DNA from 3 places in the Halobacillus trueperi genome. Region 3 is predicted to be linked to each of the others. Evidence: predicted binding sites of a transcription regulator. Region 3 holds the regulator's gene; each other region holds the start of a gene.

Region 1 (6,831 bases), on a different contig from region 3:
TTGAAAATCATCCGTTCGGTGAGAGCATCGACAGAGGATGTCGGTTCATCGAGCAACCAGAGACGCTTTCCTTTCAGAAAAGCTCTTGCTATGGACAAGCGCTGACGCTCTCCCCCCGAAAGGTTCTCCCCTTTTTCGAAAACCGGTTGGTCCAGGTCAAATTCCAATCCAACCTCTTCCAGCACGAGCTTCATCTCTTCATCTGAGAGGTCTTCCCCGGCAAGCTGGAGGTTTTCACGTATGCTCCCGTAAAAATAATGATTCTCCTGAAGGACGACGTTGCTGTTTTCCCAAATGCTCTCTTCTGATATTTCCGTTATGTCCTTACCATTGACCATCAGCTCACCCGTAGATGGGATTTGGAATTTCATGAACAGCTGCAGAAGTGTTGATTTTCCGGATCCACTTGCTCCGACGATGGCTGTTTTACTGCCTGCCGGTATGGACAAGGTGACACCTGTAAGTGCCTCTCTCTCCTCGTCCGGAAAACGGTAACTGACATCAGATACTTGCATACTAGGAGCCGGCTTTCCATCAAGGTTGTACGTTTCTGTTCCACGATTTTCTTCCTCTACAATGGAAAAAAGCCGCTTCGATGCCCGTTTGCTATCATCAAGGTGACTTGGCAGAACAGCCATCGGTGCTGCATTTTCAAAGACTGTCAACGAAATCATCACCAGCATCGCTAGAAACAGCCCGTTCAGATCTCCTTCAGCCACAAGAAAAGCACCAAGGCCTGTGACGATCCATGAGACGAGGAGTGTCGCAAACGTGTTCCAGGAATGACTGGAAAGCATCTGACGACTGTCACGCTCACTCTCTCGAATATAATCATCGGAAGACTGCTGAAGCATTTCTTTTTTGTCTTCAAGCTGCTGATAGATTTTAAGGTCACGGAAGCCGTACAGCCATTCCGCAGCTTCGGTCGATAACTCTCCGCGCGCCTCTCTTACACGGCTGGCTAGTTTCCTCTGTTTAACGGTGTACCAGGCTGGAATCAATAGCCCCGTAACGACAAGACCCAAGAGAAGAACGATGGCTATGGAAATAGAGAAGATGGATGCGAAAACGACTGTCCCTAAGAAGATGATGACAAGGACCACCGGTGGATAATACACACGCAAAAAGAAGTTTTGCAGACTCTCCACGTCACCGACGATTCGTGATAGCAAATCCCCACTCCGGTATTTCTGAAAAATCCTCGGTGCATGCGGTTCTAATTTTTTGTAAAAAGTAAGCCGTAAGTTACTTAAAATCGTAAAGGTCGCCCTGTGGGAAAAATACCTTTCCGCATAACGGCCGAGCGCCCTCGCAAACCCGAACAGCTTTAAAAAAGCGATAAGCACCGTCAAGGCATACAACGGCGGGATGAGTGCCGCCCTCGATATTAAATAGCCACTGGCGCCAAACAGCCCGACCGCTGACATACCAGCAAGAAAACCGAAGACGATCGAAAGCACGATATCCCTTTTTTCCAATACGACTAACCGGATGACTTCCTTCACTTCCTTCATGCGGAGTTCCCTCCTTGCTGGACGGTCACCATTTCCCTATACTCCTTCACCGTTTCCAGCAGTTCTTCGTGCGTACCTTTTCCTATAAGATGACCGCGATCGAGCAGCAGTATTTGATCGGCCTTTTTGATTGTATGCAAACGATGGGCAACGGTGATGATCGTCGCTGTTTTCGCAAGCTCTTCCATGGAGGCTTGCAACACCCGCTCCGTTTTCAGATCCAGACCTGTCGTCGGTTCATCAAACAGGATGACAGAAGGTTTCTTCAAAAATGTACGCGCAAGAGCGAGGCGTTGCTTCTCTCCTCCTGAAAGTCCGCGTCCCGCTTCACCGACCGGGGTGTCGTACCCTTTTTCCAATGAGGTGATCAACTCGGCGATGCCTGCTTTCTCAGCGGCCTGTCGGATTTCTTCCTTAGAATGATTTCCTCTGCCGCCAATCGCAATGTTTTCAGCAATCGTTCCTGAAAATAAATACGGGTGCTGAGAGATGTAGCTGACCTGAGAAAACCATTCTTTTTCTTCATAGTCAAAAAGGGAGCGATCATTAACTTTGATCGTTCCAGAGGACGGTTTAGTCAGGCCGGCTAAAAGATGCAGGAACGTCGATTTTCCCGCACCACTTTTACCAACGATGGCTACCTGGTGATAGGGATGGATGGCTGCCGTCAACCCTTCCATCGCAAACCCTTCCTCATAATGAAAACTCATTTGATCGAGCTTGATCTCAGGAGGCTGTTCACCTTCAAGCTTTCCACTTCCCCACTGAATGTGTTGTTCTTCTTTTTCAAGCTCTTCCGCCAACAGGTTGGCAGCACCTGTTGCGCCTCTCCCTGTATGAAAAGCACTCCCGAAGTCTTTAAGCGTCAAATAAAATTCAGGGGCAAGAATGAGAATGAAAAAGGCGGTAAAAAAGGAAACACTCTCATATACAACGAGCCGAATCGAAATTTCCAATGCAATCAGCCCGATGCTGAGCATGGAAATGAACTCAAGCATCAAGGATGAGACAAAGGCGACTTTCAAGACTTCCATCGTTGCATCACGGAAACCGAGACTGCTCGATTCAATCTCTTCCTTTTGCTGCTTGGAACGTCCAAAAAGTTTTAAAGTTGTTAAGCCTTGAAGCGTATCAAGAAACTTTCCGGAGAATGTATTCAACTTCTCCATCTGCTCTTCTGATTTCTTTTTTGTCATAACACCGATGATGGCCATAAATAACGGGATAAACGGAGCTGTAATAATCATGATCAGCCCTGAGTAGAGATGCTGGGTAAACACAACGACAAGAATCATCAGCGGGATAATCATCGTCTGGATCATTTGTGGAACATAACTGCTGAAATACCCATCAATCTCGTCCACGGAATCCATCAGCACACTGACTTTCCTTCCCGATTGTCCTTGTAAAGAGGCTTGAACGGGATTTCGCGCGTATTTCTCAATTATGGACTGACGGAAATAACGTTTTGCTTTGGATGCAAGCTTAATGCCTGTCCGGCCGTTCAGCCATGTAAACAGCGTCCGTCCAGCGAGCACCAAAAGCAATCCCGCGAGAAGTGGAAGGATATCCTGAAAACGTCCCTCACCAAGGAAGATCCGGTCGACGATCGCAACGAAAAAATAAGATTGACCAATAATCGTGGCACCAATCAACACGGAAGTGAGGACCAACAGCATGAAAACTCTTCGATCTGAGAAAGCTAGTCTGCTGAGGTGCTTCATTTATATAAAACTCCTTATATGCCATTTTGTGAAAAAATTCACATTACCATTATTATAATTCATGAAGCGGATCATTGCTAAAAATAAAACTGATGATTCTATGACAATTCTATATCATCGTCTCCTTAATAAACAGCTATCATACGTTACCCTATGGACACTGATTAAAGGGATCTTTTCTATATCATTTCCCTCTATGTAAAGTTGAAGACATTGTAATAGGTATGAAAAACCATTCGTGATCCCCTGCTTTTTTCAGAATCAAGAGTTTATAAATTTGTGCCCTTCGACTCTACCGAAGAAAGGAGAAGCACGTTTTACGCAAGTCTCAGGGAATTAATGAAATGAAAAAAAACCCACAGGATTCATTTCCTGAAGGCTTACATGAGAGCATTATAATGTTGAAGCAGCGTTTGTACAGTTTGTTTACTGTTGATGTTGCCGTCTTATCTACAGTCATATCTCATGAAACGAACCCTGGGTTAGCCAGTGGTTTTGTATAAGGAAACAAGTCCTGTACAAATAAAAGGGCTTGTTATTCAGCATGAGTATTATTCCAATCATAAAAAGTTCCCGCTGCTTTAACGTCGGGTTAATGTCCTGTATCTTTGGTCCAATGTCTTCTAGCGCTTATTCACTGTCCTGTAACTCGTGTGTAATGTCTTCGTTCTTCTTTCCCCAAAAACTCTCAGGGTTCTTGTATATAAAAGTCGTATGCAATAACTTCCGAAACGAATCTTTCCTGCTACAAATTTTGTTTTTTCGCGGTTGCCTGACCGGTGAGAACCAGCCAGATCATATATAGTAGAGTGAGCAAACAAAACGGCCTCCTCTTTACTTTAAATATTCCAAACGTCAAGACAGAGAACATGCCTTCTAGAACGATATAAGTGATACTCAGGTAGTCCATTGGGAAACGTTTGAGACCTCTCCCCAAAGGTTTCCTTCGTTCTTTCATCTCTTCCACGTCATCATAATTTTCATCAGTTATCCTACCCATGACAGAAGCGACTGAATTCAATGCTTCATGCAAAGAGGTCACGGCAGCAGTTTCGAATCATTTACCACCCAATGATATTCTTTCCGATTAAGAAGTGACGGATTCCATCCCCTGAATCATTTCTTCTCCGACATTGTTAATTTTGTTAATAAAAAATTTAACTTTTTGAATACTTTTAACGTTAACAAGCCTTTGGAAGCTTGTCAAAGTGAAAATTTTTTTAAATCGGCTATAACCTATGAGATGATAGGGTTTAAGGCGATTTTTTTCTAAAATGGATTTTGACAAGCGATTTTTATTCGTTAAGATAAAGTCTGTAAAGAAAAAATTTAATAAAGTTAATTGCTTTTACGCCTGTGAGGAGGTTTTTAATGACAAATCATCATGAAGAAGGCTCCCGACAGACCATTGAGCACGCGAAAGGACTTGTGATCGATTCCATTGCGGAAACGATGGATTTGTATGGAGTGACCCGAAGTGCAGGGACTTTATATGGGACGATGTACTTTGAAGAAGATATGACGCTGGATGAAATGCGTGAAAAACTAGGAATGAGCAAGCCGAGCATGAGTACAGGAGTGAAGAAGCTTCAAAATTACAACATTGTGAAGCAAACGTTTCGAAAGGGAACGCGCCGACAGACTTTTGTAGCTGAAAAGGACTTCTTTAAATTCTTCTCCAATTTTTTCACGAAGATGTGGATAAGAGAAGCTAAAATCAACTTGGACACAGTTAAGCAAGCCCAGAAGGAATTGAATAAGCTTATAGAGGATTCCGAAGTTGACGAAAAGATTAAGCACGAAGCGCAGCAAGTCTATCAGCAGTTGGAAGCGTCCATTCCATATTACCATTGGTTACAGAAGCTCGTTGACTCTATTGAGAGTGGGGAAATTTTCGAATTTCTTCCTGTCGACCAAGAAAATTAAGATACCGCCTCTCTGAATAACGTTTCATCTGTTATTCAAGGGAGACGTGTGGACTTTATAATTTACAGAATATTCAGATAATATAAAAAGGAGTGATGTCATTGCAATCGAATCAACAAACATCTTTTTTCGCTAAGAACAAAGCCGCTATCATGCTCGGGACACTTCTAGGTGTTTTCGTCCTCTACATGGCCTTCACAAATGAAAACATTCAATGGGGCGGATTTATCGCCATGATTGTTTTCTATGCCCTCGTCTATTACATCGGTGCCGTCTTCGCTACAAATAAATCCGGAACTTTAGCAGACATGATGGTCGCAAACCGCAGTTTACCACTTGGAATCGCAATGTTCACTATGGCTGCTACATGGGTTGGTGGTGGTTATGTGAATGGTACGGCAGAATTCACATACAGCGATGGTCTCGTATGGGCTCAAGCCCCGTGGGGATACGCATTAAGTCTAATTATTGGTGGTATTTTCTATGCCCGTAAAATGCGCCGCTATGAATTCCTCACGATCATCGATCCCCTGGAACAACGTTTTGGTAAAAAAATGGCCGGCGTCCTTTACATTCCCGCTCTGCTAGGGGAAATGTTCTGGAGTGCTGCAATTCTTACGGCACTCGGTACAACATTCGGAACCATCCTGAACATTGACTTTACTACATCCATCATCCTTTCAGGAATTATCGCCATCGCCTATACCGTAGCCGGAGGCATGTGGGCGGTCGCCTATACGGACGTTTTCCAAATGGCCATCCTATTAATCGGACTCATTTTAGTGGTGCCCTTCACTTTAGGTCATGTTGGTGGTCTTGAAAACGCGTGGAGTAATTATTCAGTAGAATTCGGCTCTTACGCCAATCTGTTTCCTCCACTGAACGGGTGGCAGGATCCTGCCTGGGGCAACTGGTTCTGGAACTGGATTGACTATGCCCTTCTTCTCATCTTTGGTGGTATTGCTTGGCAAGTATATTTCCAACGTGTCCTTTCCGCCAAAAATGAAAAAACCGCGATGTGGTTATCCATCACAGCAGGAGTCATCTGCATCATTGCAGCCATCCCTGCCGTTCTGATTGGAATTGTAGGCGTGAATATGGACTGGGCAAGTATGGGACTTCCAACTCCTGAAAACCCAGCGGTTATTCTTCCGCACATCCTGAGGTATTTGACCCCTGAACTCGTATCCGCGATTGGACTCGGAGCGCTCGCAGCGGCGGTCATGTCCTCCATGGACTCTTCCATTCTTTCTGCCTCTTCCATGGCATCCTGGAATGTGTATCGTCCATTGCTTAAACCGAACGCAAGCTCTGAGCAATTGAAAAAAGTGATCAAGCGCACGATCATCATCGTCGGTGTCGGAGCTATGATCATTGCATTGAACGTCAAAAGTGTTTATACGCTGTGGTATTTAGCATCCGATCTTGTGTACACGATTCTTTTCCCACAGCTCACGATGGCATTGTTTTATAAAAATGCGAACCTCTACGGATCCATCGCCGGATTCTCTGTGGCGTTATTCCTTCGTTTAGGAGGCGGAGAACCAGCAATGGGACTACCGGCGTTCCTGCCGTATCCAATGATCAACCCTGACGGAATCGTCCTGTTCCCGTTCCGTACACTTGCTTGTATCGCTGCGTTCATTATGATCTTCGTTGTATCCGAA
Region 2 (6,831 bases), on a different contig from region 3:
ATATAAGGGAATAGGGGGAAATGGAAATAAAAGGAGTACCAGGTCATCCAGAATCTGGATGACCTGGTACTCCTTTTATTGTAAGCGTTATTCCTTACGATTTTGAGGGAAAGTGATAGGATAAGGATAGGTAGGGAAAGAAAGGTGGAAGCAATGTGAAGAAAATTCAATTAGGGAAAAGTGATTTAGAGGTCGGGGAGATTTCACTCGGCTGTATGAGAATGAGTGAACTGAGCACGAAGGAGGCATCGGAAGTGATCACAAATGCGGTCGAGAATGGGGTCGACTTATTTGATCACGCCGATATCTATGGAAAAGGAGAATCGGAGTCTGTATTTGCTGAAGCACTGAAAACGACCGGCGTGTCACGTGAGGACATCAAGCTTCAAACGAAGTGCGGCATTCGTAAAGGGTTCTTTGATTTTTCTAAAGAGCATATTTTGGAGTCAGTGGACGGAAGTCTGAAGCGGTTGAATACAGAGTATGTGGATAGTTTATTGCTGCACCGTCCAGATGCTTTGATGGAGCCGGAAGAAGTAGCGGAAGCGTTCGCAGCACTGAAAGAAAGCGGAAAGGTTCGTTACTTTGGTGTGAGTAACCAAAACCCGATGCAAATGGAACTCTTGAAGAAGTATGTGGGAGAAAGTTTGATCGTCAACCAGCTGCAACTCAGCCTCGTCCATACACCGATGATTGATGCTGGATTCAATGTGAACATGCAGAACGATCCGGCCATCGTCAGGGACAGCAATGTCTTGGAGTATTGTCGACTGAATGATATGACCATTCAAGCATGGTCGCCATTCCAGCACGGAATGATCGAAGGTCCTTTTGTAGGCAATGACGCTTTCCCAGAGGTGAATGCCAAGCTTCAGGAACTTGCTGAAAAGTATGAGGTGACGGATTCTGCCATCGCAATTGCCTGGATTCTGCGTCACCCGGCTAACATTCAACCTGTCGTTGGCACAATGAATACGCAGCGAATGCAGAACATTGCCAAAGCTTCTCATATTGTCTTATCTAGAGAAGAATGGTACGAGCTTTACCGAGCTGCTGGTAACGATCTACCGTAATATGGATTGGAGGAGGGGGCTAATCGGATTCATGGTTAGCCTTCTCCTCGTATGGAGAACCTTTCCTCATATAAAATAGGTATATTCTAGAATGAGAAAATATCTTTAGCGAATGATAATAAGAGCGATAAATCCGTCTTTTTGATTGAAAATGCTGTAAAAAGAACGGGGATTATAAAAAAATCATGATTGAAAGCGTTTATTTTGTAAGAATGTGTTGTGCTTCACAAGATTATATTTTACTCTAGTAACGTTAGCTATAAAATGGCACTCTTACTGTTTTATAACAGGTGGAGCTTTCGTTGCTTGTACTAGTTATTTACTTATAAAAATGAGCCCCGGGCTCAAAAAAGGAGAAGTGGATATGGCAGATTCATTCACAACAGAAAAAGACGGGCAGACAAACGTTGCTCGTGACGAGCGTGAACTGCTCGACCAACTACTGGAACCTGAAGTACAGGAATCTTTGACTGTTCTTGTGAAAGAGCTTCCGAAGCTTACCGAATTGGTGAAGATTCTTTCAAGCTCCTACGACACCGTTCAATCGCTTGCGACGGATGAAGTTCTGAAAAAAGACACGGTTGAGTTCATGTCAGAAGTGGCTGAGCCTCTCAAACATTCCGTGAAAGAAGTAACGCAGAACGCAATCGAAGCGAAAGATCATGCGGAAAGCAGCTCAGAAGTTATCGGACTATTCGGCTTGATGAAGATGTTGAAAGACCCTCAAGCTCAAAAAATGTTCCGTTTCGTTAACGCATACTTAAAAGTATCCGCTGAACGCAATCACAAAGAGTAGGAAATGGAGGAATCAACATGTCAAAAGAAATCGTCATTCTAGGCGGCGGTTATGGCGGGCTTCTTGCCGCTTTGTCTGTGCGCCAATACATGGACGCTTCTGAAGCGAACGTCACAATCATTAACAAAACCCCGACACACCAAATCATTACAGAATTGCACCGTTTGGCAGCAGGAAACATTACTGAGCAGGCGGCAGCGCTTCCTCTTGAGAAGTTATTGAAAGGAAAAGACATCAACCTTAAGGTTGCGACCATTGAGTCCTTTTCTGTCAATGACAAAAAGATCTCACTAGAAGATGGCTCTGAACTGTTCTATGATGCTTTGGTCGTGGCACTAGGTAGTGTAACGAACTACTTCGGCATCCCTGGACTGCAGGAACACAGCATGGTCCTTAAATCTGCGGAAGATGCAAATAAAATCCGTGAACACGTGGAAGCTCGCATTCGTGATTATGCAGCGACGAATAACGAGGCAGATGCCCACATCGTCATCGGCGGCGGTGGCTTGACTGGTGTCGAGCTTGTCGGTGAATTGGCTGATGAAACACCAGCAATGGCTAAAAAATATGGTGTTAACCCTGATGAAATTAAGTTGACACTCGTAGAGGCCATGCCGAAAATTTTGCCGATGCTTCCTGATCACTTGATCGAAAGAGCAACGAAAAGCCTTGAAAAACGTGGCGTAGAATTCCTGACAGAACTTCCTGTCACAAATGTGGAAGGAAACATCCTCGAGTTGAAAGACGGCCGTAAGCTGACAGCCAATACGTTCGTCTGGACGGGTGGAGTTGCTGGAAACCCACTTGTCGGTGAATCCGGTATTGAAGTGAATCGCGGACGTGCGTCTGTAAACAATTATCTTCAGTCTGTATCCCACAAAGACGTATTTGTTGTCGGTGACAGTGCGGTTTATTTCAAACCAGGTGATGAACGTCCACAACCACCGACAGCACAAATCGCTTGGCAAATGGGTGAGACCGTCGGTTATAACCTATATGCCTACCTTGAAGACAAGAGCTTTGAAGAGTTTGAACCTGTCAACTCAGGTACACTTGCAAGCCTTGGCCGTAAAGACGCGGTAGCTTTCATCGGTGCCAATCAGACACCATTGAAAGGTCTTCCGGCTTCTGTCATGAAAGAAGCAAGTAACGTGCGTTACCTATCCCACATCAAGGGACTATTCGCACTTGCCTATTAAGAATATTCTCTAAGGTGAAACACCCTTAACAAACGCCTGCTTCCCAGCGCTCCCAAGCGAAAACGAAGCAGGCGTTTTTTTGTACATTTTTTACATTATTTGCCACACCAGGTCATCCAGATATTGGATGACCTGGTGTGGCTATTTTTGGGAATTGATTACGCAGGTATAAAGGTGAATGGGTGGGTGCAGAATGGGGATAATTGATTTCATGGAGTGGTGGGAAATGTATTTATTATTAGTCATAGTGGTATGGATTCTTTTTGCCTATCGATTTGTTTATTGGAAGCAGGTAGGGAAGCAATACCCGACGATCCTGTTTTTTATTGCTGTGAACATGACCTATAATTTCCTTTATTACAATCACACTCTCTGGGCATTCCGCGGGGTGACGATGGAGTGGCTGAACCATTCCATCATCAACATGGCTTTCACTTTTTTCATCTGCCCGATCGGCTTAATTATCTATTTGCAGCGCTTTCCCAAAACCCGGAGCAACCAATTCATCTATATCACGGTTTGGATCGCGTTTTATACGGTAATAGAATGGTTGTTTTCTCTAAAAGGAATGTACGTATATGATCATGGGTGGAACAACTGGCTTAACATTCCGTTGAATGCCGTATTATTCCTCGTCCTTTATCTTCATTACAGAAACCCTGTGCGGGGGCTTCTTGTATCTCTGCCCATTGTTGTCCTTTTCCACGTATTCTTTCCGTTTCCCTTGGACAGTTTAAAATAGAAAGGATGTCATGCAGCCGTGATCATACGTGATGTGTTATCTGTCCCCATGTTTTTGATCCTGCTTTTTTCGAGTTATCTAGCGATGTGGATGTACATCGGCAAGAAAAAGATTAATAAAAAATGACCTGCTCCTTAGATTAAGAGGCAGGTCATTCTTTTATTTGATTTGCGTCCGTTTCGAAGATGGATGGCTGTCTTCGTATTTTTTAAAAGAAGTTTCCGGTTTAAGCGCAATCGTTTCCTCCGCTTGTTTTCCCAGAGATTTATACTTGAGCTGAAACTCATCCTGCACTTCAGGCGGTTCCTCAACGGAAGGTGACTGTTTCATGCCGGCAATCCAAGTGTCGAAGTCGTACATGCCACGGTCGATAATCAATCCCAAATCTTCGAGTGACTGTGTCAATTCGTTCAAGCAATCCAAACCATTCCTTAAAATAATGCCTTTCTCTTTGGCTTTATCAACGGAATGCTCGAGACGATAGCTCTCCCCTTGATATGTAAACTCCACAAAACAACTGTTACGGTCCCAATTAAAATTGAAATTCTCAACCTTCAGGCGTTTGACCACTTTGACCAATCTTTTTTCACAAATGCTTTGCTCTTTATGTGGCATCCATCGGAATAGAACATTCTTGAATAAACGATTCTTGAACATGCCATTCACCTTCCTTTTTTATTAAGCCTAATCATGCAGTGACTGTATAACTATTTCTACAAGATCGATGCGATGACCTTCCAGTTTCAAGGATAATTTGTAGAATAAAGGAATTTTTATTTTAATCCTTGCAGAAGACGCTCGTCCTTTTCCCGAACGAGATCATAAGTTTCTACCAAATGTTCGGGGACTAATGCACGTCCATAGTTCCAAGCATTGGTTTCAATGACGGCCTTCAGTTCTTCAATCTCCTCATCTCCTCCGTACATGAGTGTGCGCAAATCGTGTTTATGTTTTTTGAATGTGAGATAGTAGCCGATTTCATGATAGAGGATGATTTTCACAACGTTCTCTTCGGGTTCATTTACTTTTATTTTACCCATATATCCGTTGATTTGTAGATAGTTAAAATTCACTGTATTCGTGGATACATTATAGCTCATGGGTGCTGGAAGTTTATTATTGATTTCATAATTGATGTCCAGTTGATGTTCAAGCAGTGTATCCTTAATAATGTCTTCAACCTGCCGTACGTAAAGCATGAAAATCACTGACCTTTCTTTTCTATTATTCTCAGTATAAGTGAAGGAAAGAGGTGAACCAAGGTACGATACGCTCATAATGAAAAAGTCCTACACTGGGACCTTGGTAGGGTGCGGGAACCTTTGGGGATTCTATTCCCCTGAAGGGTGAAGAAAATTCCCCTGCGGTGGGCGCACACATCAAACGAAAATCGTCTCCACACGTATAATACGGTAACTGAATCATTAAGGAGTGAAAAAAATGAGTTATCGAGCGTATGATTATGACTATGATCACGACCATAAAGATGGATGCTGTGGAAAAAAAGATAAACACCATAAAATGAAACATTATAAAAACTGCGTAGAAGAAGTATTGGAAGCCATTCTTTTTGCACAGAAGAAAGCGAAGAAGGATGATTGTCACACGTCGTGCCAGCAGTCGATCAATGATTTGATCGGAGAAAAACGTGTGAAGAAAAACACGATTCCTTTTCTTTTGTATTGCGGATGTGAACCCTTCAAAGGCACAGGAGTAGCCACATATTCCTGTCACTCTAAGAAAGAGAAAATCAAGTGTATCCATACTCACATTTTTAAAATAAAAGAATTAAACAAAGATTGTGCAGTCCTTGAACTTCTTGAATTTAAATCAGATCTGAAAGATAAACACCCGAAACATTGCCACAGCAAACACGGTTCCGCCTGTCATCAACTGGATCATAAGGATCTGGATGATCTTGTAGGCACTGGCATTTGCATTACTGTGGATTTATCATGTTTTTGTGCGATTACCTGCCTGCCAGCTGTTCACTTGTAAAACATTACTGAATCTGACATGGCGAAACATCGATTGACCTTTCCTATGCGTATACACCGGCAAAAGAAAAGAAGGTAGCCTAAATGAGCCTACCTTCTGTACATACGTGCTTACCCACCGAAAGCTTCTAACAGATCCTCAATTTCCTGGATGTTCACCTCCTGTGAAACAGGTGGTTTTTTGATGGAGGATGGAGCACATTCCTTCTGATAAGAACCTGCCGCAAGCAACCTCTTTATTTCAAGCAATTCAGATAAAACCCCATCCGTACCCTCTTGCTGAGAAGCAGCCGCTTTGTGAAAGTAGTGGTTCAAGGCAGAGAATATCAAATGATTCAGGGTGTTATTTTCTGAGTGATAGGCAATTTCCTCTATAATTTCAGGGGGGACAGAGTGTTGGTCCCCTGTTTTTACATCAATGAAGGAATCGGGGATCGTAAGCACGGTTTGTTTAAAATAATCGTGATATACGTTTGACATTCCTTCACCCTCTAACTTTTGGTATAAGCATAATCGTCCGTATATTCTTTGTTTTTGCTGATCCACTGCATCTTAGCAAGAATCATCAATCCCTGGACATTCAATTGCGACATGTTCTCAGGGAAAAGCAATTCAATCGGACGGCCGCGCTCATTCCATTTCACGGCTGCTTCTTTAATTTGTTTTTCAGCGATTTCAGCGGCTCCGCCGACCGCAATATATCGGGATGCACCCTTGATTTCATTGGAACGGCTTCTCACTCTGTCAAAATGTTCGAGGTACTTGATCGCCATCAAACGCAGCTGTGGGGTGATGTATTTACTAATATCTTTTCTTACTCCTGCAAAGGGTTCAACGTACCATTCGGACTGACCGGCCACGAGTTTTTCTTCAAGCTCCGAACGTGAATTGAAACTGTACATTTCATTTTTACTTACTTTTTGTATGATATGGTCGAGGAATTGATTGATGCCGAATGGCTCGCCTTCGACAGATGCGACCGGTTTATTCTTCTTGATCCCTACAAAGTCCACCGAATCCCCGC
Region 3 (6,831 bases):
TAGCCGCAAGCTTTCAGGCAAGTGTTGTGGACGTGCTATCCACAAAAGCTATTCGCGCTGCGGAGGAGTATGGTGTGAAGCAGATGATTGTCGCAGGTGGTGTAGCTGCCAATAAAGGACTGAGAGCTGCGCTTCAGGAGAAGTTTGAAGGCAGCGAAACAGAATTGCTCATTCCACCGCTTCATTTGTGCACAGATAATGCCGCGATGATTGCTGCAGCTGGAGCTGTTGCGTACAATCAGGGACACCGGGCTGGATGGGACTTGAATGCCAATCCAGGGCTGGATCTTGAACTCTTTGGTGGACGAAAAAAATAAGGTCGTGAACAAGAACGATCAAAGCTCTCCTTTATAGATAAGGAGGGCTTTTCCCTTTTATTAACGGGAGTGTGTATAAGTGTGAGGATGGATTAAGAAAATGATTTATCCACATGTGTATAAACATACAGTGGACAATTTATTAGTGGATAAGTAGAAATGGTAAAGAAAACGGTACCAATTTTGTGGATAAATCTCATTATTTTTGTGGATAATGTGTATAACCCTGTTGAAAACTGTTAATAAAGCTATTCAACTGTTGAAAACTATGTGGATACTGAATCATCATTCATACACGCTTATGCATTTGCGTTAGGTTCATCATTAAAAGTAGATATTAATAAACCTTTACTTCCGTTCATTAAAAGCGGAATATCGTTCTAACACTATCTGTTTGGGAAAAAATGGTGTACCAGGTCATCCATATTCTGGATGACCTGGTACACCTGTTTCTTTCAGTATCAGTCATGGAGGGTTTCCCATTCTTCCATGAGGGCTTCGAGTTTGGTTTGGAGCTGGTTGTTGTCTTCTGTGATCTCGAGTGATCTTTCGTGGTCCTGATAGATGTCCGGGTCACAGAGGAGCTCTTCGTTTTCTTCGAGTCTCGCTTCCAGCTGTTCAATTTCTTCTTCGATCTCAGCAATGCGGCGGTTTTTCTTTCGTTCTTCACGCTTTGCCGCTTTGTCTTCTTCAAAGCTGTTCTTCTGCTGCACTTCCTGCTGTTTTGGTTCGTTTTGCAGTCGTTCTGCTTCTTCGATTTGCTGCAACTCGTATTCTTCCTGCTTCTTATCTACATAGTAGTCATAATCACCAAGAAACAGTCGTGTCTCTTCAGGATTCATTTCCACAACCTGTGTCGCGATCTTGTTGATAAAGTAACGGTCGTGGGAGACGAACAAGAGGGTGCCTGGATAGTCCACAAGCGCTGCTTCCAACACTTCTTTACTGTCGAGATCGAGGTGGTTGGTCGGCTCGTCGAGAATCAAAAAGTTCGCTTCCTGCATCATCAGTTTCGCTAAAGAAAGTCTCGCTTTTTCGCCACCACTCAGCGCAGAGACAGGCTTCAGCACATCTTCTCCTGAAAAAAGGAAGTTACCGAGAATGGTGCGGATATCTTTTTCATTTTTCATCGGATATTCGTCCCAAAGTTCGTTCAAGACGGTTTTCGTTGAGTTCAGCTTCGTCTGTTCCTGATCGTAATAACCAATTTGCACGTTCGTTCCGATCAGCTTTTCACCTTTCGATTGTTCCAAGTCTCCGATGAGTGTCTTCAATAACGTCGTCTTTCCAACACCGTTCGGTCCGACGAGCGCCACAGAATCGCCACGGTTCAAATCAAGGGATACATTGTCAAAAAGATAATCCTTGCTGTCATTGTAACGGAACGCGTAGTTACGCAGCTTCAGCACATCGTTCCCGCTTCGTTTCGCTGTCTGGAAACTGAACTTCGCCGATTGGTTGTCGTCCTTCGGCTTTTCGAGCTTGTCCATTTTCTCCAGCTGCTTGCGGCGGCTTTGTGCCCGCTTACTTGTCGTCGCGCGGACGATGTTTTTCTGAATGAAATCTTCCATCCGTTTAATTTCTTCCTGCTGCTTCTCAAAGCGTTTGAGTTCCTGCTCATAGTCCGCTTCTTTCTTTTTCAAATAATCGCTGTAGTTGCCGTGGTATCGCTTGGATGATTGGAACGCGATTTCATACACGGTGTTAACGATCTTGTCCAGGAAGTACCGGTCGTGGGAGACAATGACGACCGCTCCTTGATAGCCTTGCAAGTACCCTTCAAGCCAGCTCAGCGTATCGATGTCCAAATGGTTCGTCGGCTCATCGAGGATGAGCACATCAGGACTTGTGAGCAAAAGCTTTCCGAGTGCCAGGCGTGTTTTCTGCCCGCCGCTCAAGGAGTTGATCGGTGTATCCCAGTCGAAGTTTTTGAAATTCAACCCGTTCAATACGCCGCGGATATCCGCTTCATACTGATACCCGCCTGCGGTCTTGAAGTATTCCTGTTTGCGGTCGTAATCCGCCAACAGCTGCTGGTAACGTTTCTGATCGTCGAGCAAGTCTGGGTCCGCCATCTGCACTTCCATGGAGCGGAGTTCTTTTTCCAAGTCCTTCAGATGGGTGAACACCTTCTCCATCTCGTTCCAAATGGTTTCCTCAGACTGCAGCCCTGTATTTTGGGCCAGGTAGCCCATCGTTGTTTCTTTCGGTTTGAAAATATTGCCTTCATCGTGGCTCATTTCACCAGCCATCATTTTGAGCAAGGTTGATTTTCCTGCTCCGTTCCGACCGACGATGGCGATCCGGTCGTTCATCTGCACTTCCAATTTGATATTCGATAAAATCAACTCGGCGCCGAAACGCTTCGTCAATTGGTTCAATTGCATGAGAATCATGTCGTTTCACCTCAATAAAATCAGTGTATCTCATAGGCGCGCCCCCTAGCAACACAATGGTCTCCAAGTATGTGAAATCTTTAACGACTAACGTTTGATTTTTTGGTAGAATAAGAGTAGTGTTTCAATCAGTACTGTTAACAAAAAGGGGTAGAAGAAAATGGCGGAGTTCAGTCATTTTAATGACCAGGGCCGCGCCCGTATGGTGGATATTTCAGACAAAAATGATTCCGTGCGGACGGCCGTCGCAGCAACGAGTGTACAAGTGAATGAAGAGATTTATCATAAAATCACGAACCATGAGATTGGAAAAGGGGATGTGCTTTCTGTGGCCCAGGTCGCAGGGATTATGGCAGCGAAAAAGACATCTGACTGGATTCCGATGTGCCATCCGTTGTCATTAAAAGGAATCGATGTGTCCTTCGATTGGGAAACAGAAGACCAGCCGACATTAAACATCGAGGTTTCTGTCAAGACGAAGGGAAGCACAGGGGTGGAAATGGAAGCGCTAACGGCCGCTTCAGCCACAGCCCTCACGGTTTACGATATGTGCAAAGCGTTAGATAAAGGAATGGTCATCGGCCCGACCTATTTGAAAGAAAAGACAGGCGGGAAAAACGGCGACTATACGAGAAACAGGTAAAGGAGTCCGGTGCTAATGGATATCGAACAAACGAAGATTCCACAGGCGACAGCGAAGCGGCTGCCGCTCTATTATCGCTTTTTGAACAACCTCCATACCCAGGGCAAACTGCGTGTGTCATCGAAGGAACTGAGCGATGCGGTCAAAGTCGATTCAGCGACGATCCGCCGCGATTTCTCCTATTTCGGAGCACTCGGCAAAAAAGGGTACGGCTACAACGTCGAGTATTTGCTTTCCTTTTTCAGAAAAACGCTCGACCAGGATGAAACGACACGTGTCGCGTTGATCGGTGTCGGGAATTTGGGTACGGCATTTTTGAACTACAACTTTACGAAAAACAACAATACGAAAATCGAAATCGCCTTCGATGCCAACGAGGAAAGGGTCGGTTCTGAGGTCGGTGGCGTCGGTGTCGAGCACATTGACGATTTAGAAGAAAAGCTCGGTGACATTTCTGTTGCCATTCTCACCGTTCCATCCTCTGCCGCTCAAGGGATCGCGGACAGGCTTGTAAAAGCGGGGATTTCAGGGATTCTTAACTTTACACCAGCGAGGATCAGCGTGCCGTCGAATGTCAGGGTCCATCATATCGACCTTGCCATCGAACTGCAGGCTCTCGTCTATTTCCTGAAGCATTACCCACTGAACGAAGAGGAAGCAGAGGAAGAACAATAAGAAAGACAAACGGGTGTGAAATCATTTTGGTTTCTCACTCTTTTTTTAGGAGGAAAGGTTTTGGAAACGTTATCGTTTGGTTCAGAAACAGAAAGATTGGTAATTAGACCGCTTGAAAAAAGTGATTATGAAAGCTGGCTTCATGGATATGAGGGGCGTTTTCCGTCAAAGCGCCGTCATGATGAAGGCCGTCTTGATATGAGTGTTTGTACGAAAGAATGGTTTGATGAGCTGGTGGAGAAACATCAACAGTTAGCGATGGAGGATACCGCGTATATCTTCGGTGTTTTTCTAAAAGGAGATCAAACACACGTGGGAATGATTGATTTCTCTACTTTAGTAAGATATGACTTCCAGTGGGGAAGAATCGGGTATGCGCTGCATAACCAGCATTGGGAGAAGGGTTATGGGAAGGAAGCGGTGGCTGAAGCATTAAGGATCGCTTTTGATCAACTGAGTTACCACCGGGTAGAGGCCCATATCAATTTGGATAATGAGCCTTCCATCAAGATGGCAGAGAGCATAGGTCTTGTGTATGAATGCACCCGAAAAGGGTTCATCCACGAGTTTGGTGAATGGACGGACAACTTGATCTACTATAAAAATGCAGAATAAAAAAGAAGCTTAGCACAATGCTGAGCTTCTTTTAATGTTACTCGGTATTCTCTTTCCAGCTTTTGTCCATAAGCATCTTCCCAGGCCACGTGTAGGCCATAATGCCACCGTCTGCGGTAATGTCTTCCCCCGTCACATACGAACTTTCATCAGAAGCGAGGAAAAGAGCGACATTCGCCATTTCCTCCGGGCGTCCGAGGCGTCCCATCGGCGTGACCCACTTATTCGCTTCACGGAACTCTCTGCCTTCTTCTTCCTGCTTCGTCCCTGCCAGCTCTTTGACGAGCGGAGTTTCGATGGTACCTGGAGAAATCGAATTGACACGGATGCCTTCGCGCGCATAGTCGATTGCCATCGCTCTTGTGAAATTGGTAATACCGCCTTTTGCTGCATTGTATCCGGAGCGGTCGAGATCCGCTGCCTGACCGGACATGGACGACGTATTGATGACAGAACCTCCATTTTCAAGCATAAGCGGGAGGATGTATTTGCTTGTTAAAAAGGTTCCTCTCAAGTCGACCGCAATAATTTTATCGAAAAGTTCGACCGGATATTCGTGCACTTTGCCGCCTTCTTGATCGACGCCGGCATTGTTGAACAGGATGTCGACCTTCCCGTAATGTTCTTTTACGTAATTGGCGAACTTCTGGACACTGTCCACATCGGAAACATCAAGCTCGACGGCTTCGGCCTGACCACCTTCATACTTCACTTCATCCACCGTTTTCTGTACTTCTTCTACATTAATATCACCGCAAATGACAGTTGCTCCTTCACTTGCGAACCGTTTGACGGTCGCCGCACCGATCCCTGTTGCAGATCCGGTGACGACGGCGGTTTTATTATCTAAACGTCCCATATCAAATAGAACCTCCTTTTGTTCGTTGGTATGACTCTTACCCCCTTCTAGAATCGTTGTAAACCTTTGTCAGCACAGAAGGCGCTTACAGTCGAAACATGCGGAATCATGGTTAACGAACAGTGGAGGTGGTATAGTAAATACTAGTTCGTGTATCGAAAGAAAGCGGGTGAGACGATTGAGTAAACTGCCTCATAAATGGCTCGTGGTCGTGTCTGTCCTGTTCGGGACGTTCACGGTCATTTTGAACAATAGTATGCTGAACCCGATTCTGCCGCGGTTCATCGAGATTTTTGAATCCGATGCCGTAGCGGTCGGGTGGATTTTAACGATCTTCATGGTATCGATGGGGATGACGATGCCGCTTACCGGCTATTTCGGTGACCGGTTCGGGAAAAAGAAAGTGTACCTCGTCGGGCTCTGTATTTTCCTTGCAGGTTCCACACTCGGATTCTTTTCATCGACGCTCGGTATGGTCATCTTATCCCGGGCGATTCAGGGCATGGCCGGCGGATTGATGATGCCGATCGCCATGGCCCTCATCTTTAATTCGTTTCCTCGTTATGAACGAGGACTTGCGGTCGGCGTGTACGGAGTCGCCGCTATGGTTGCACCGGCCATCGGACCGACGATTGGTGGTTTTCTGATTCAATATTTTGACTGGCCGTGGTTGTTCGCCTTCAACATTCCATTCGGCTTGACTGGACTCATTTTATCTTCGAAATTTCTTGAACGTACCGAAACGGATCCGACGAAGCGGTTTGACCTGGTCGGTTTCCTGATCATCGCGACCGGGATCGGCTCAGTGCTGTTTGCCCTGGGGAGGGGGCGGACGCTTGAGACGTTGTTCGACCCTTTGAACATCGCATTGATTGTAGGTGGATTGATCGCCATCGTCCTTTTCGTCTTTTACGAAAACCGCCAGGAGGATCCACTGCTGAACTTGTCTGTTTTCAAAGTGCCGACCTATTCCGTTTCAATCGTCGTCACTTCAGCCGCATCCATTGGTCTGTTCTCAGGGATATTTCTTTTGCCGTTATTGATTCAAAACGTTTACGGATTGAATGAAGTCATGACTGGACTGTTGTTTCTGCCGGCAGCCGCTGCGAGTGGGGTATTCATGTCCATCGGTGGACGCATCCTCGATAAAAAAGGACCGAAATACGTCGTGCCACCGGGCCTTACGATCATGGCGCTCGCAACCTTAGGCTTAAGCTTTTTACAGCTGTCAACACCATACTGGCTGATTCTCTTGTTGAATACGGTGAGAGGCCTTGGGATGGGAATGGGGAACATGCCGGCGACGACATCAGGCATGAACAGCAT

Evidence for each region. The regulator Rex, encoded in region 3, represses fermentation and respiration genes when NADH is low (regulators of the CRP and FNR family bind a similar motif). The targets are predictions, from matches to a motif close to TTGTGAAATATTTCACAA.
Region 1: the regulator Rex is predicted to act here: its motif matches at 3,265-3,282, upstream of cydD (thiol reductant ABC exporter subunit CydD).
Region 2: the regulator Rex is predicted to act here: its motif matches at 1,286-1,303, upstream of DYE48_RS20685 (helical membrane plugin domain-containing protein).

Annotation. Positions count from the first base shown of each region.
Region 1 is NZ_QUAE01000028.1:5,127-11,957, forward strand. Features, by position in the region: gene cydC (thiol reductant ABC exporter subunit CydC) at 1-1,514, opposite strand, end outside; gene cydD (thiol reductant ABC exporter subunit CydD) at 1,511-3,238, opposite strand; gene cudC (choline uptake/conversion transcriptional regulator CudC) at 4,610-5,164, shown strand; gene DYE48_RS19200 (high affinity choline transporter 1) at 5,317-6,831, shown strand, end outside.
Region 2 is NZ_QUAE01000041.1:3,188-10,018, forward strand. Features, by position in the region: gene DYE48_RS20680 (aldo/keto reductase) at 156-1,073, shown strand; gene DYE48_RS20685 (helical membrane plugin domain-containing protein) at 1,438-1,869, shown strand; gene DYE48_RS20690 (NAD(P)/FAD-dependent oxidoreductase) at 1,887-3,068, shown strand; gene DYE48_RS20695 (CBO0543 family protein) at 3,262-3,810, shown strand; gene DYE48_RS20700 (hypothetical protein) at 3,970-4,467, opposite strand; gene DYE48_RS20705 (hypothetical protein) at 4,584-5,087, opposite strand; gene DYE48_RS20710 (CotY/CotZ family spore coat protein) at 5,251-5,808, shown strand; gene DYE48_RS20715 (dehydrogenase) at 5,919-6,287, opposite strand; gene DYE48_RS20720 (ParM/StbA family protein) at 6,299-6,831, opposite strand, start outside.
Region 3 is NZ_QUAE01000014.1:72,286-79,116, reverse strand. Features, by position in the region: gene tsaD (tRNA (adenosine(37)-N6)-threonylcarbamoyltransferase complex transferase subunit TsaD) at 1-317, shown strand, start outside; gene DYE48_RS15255 (ABC-F family ATP-binding cassette domain-containing protein) at 779-2,713, opposite strand; gene moaC (cyclic pyranopterin monophosphate synthase MoaC) at 2,874-3,356, shown strand; gene DYE48_RS15245 (redox-sensing transcriptional repressor Rex) at 3,372-4,031, shown strand; gene DYE48_RS15240 (GNAT family N-acetyltransferase) at 4,092-4,646, shown strand; gene DYE48_RS15235 (SDR family oxidoreductase) at 4,684-5,505, opposite strand; gene DYE48_RS15230 (MDR family MFS transporter) at 5,684-6,831, shown strand, end outside.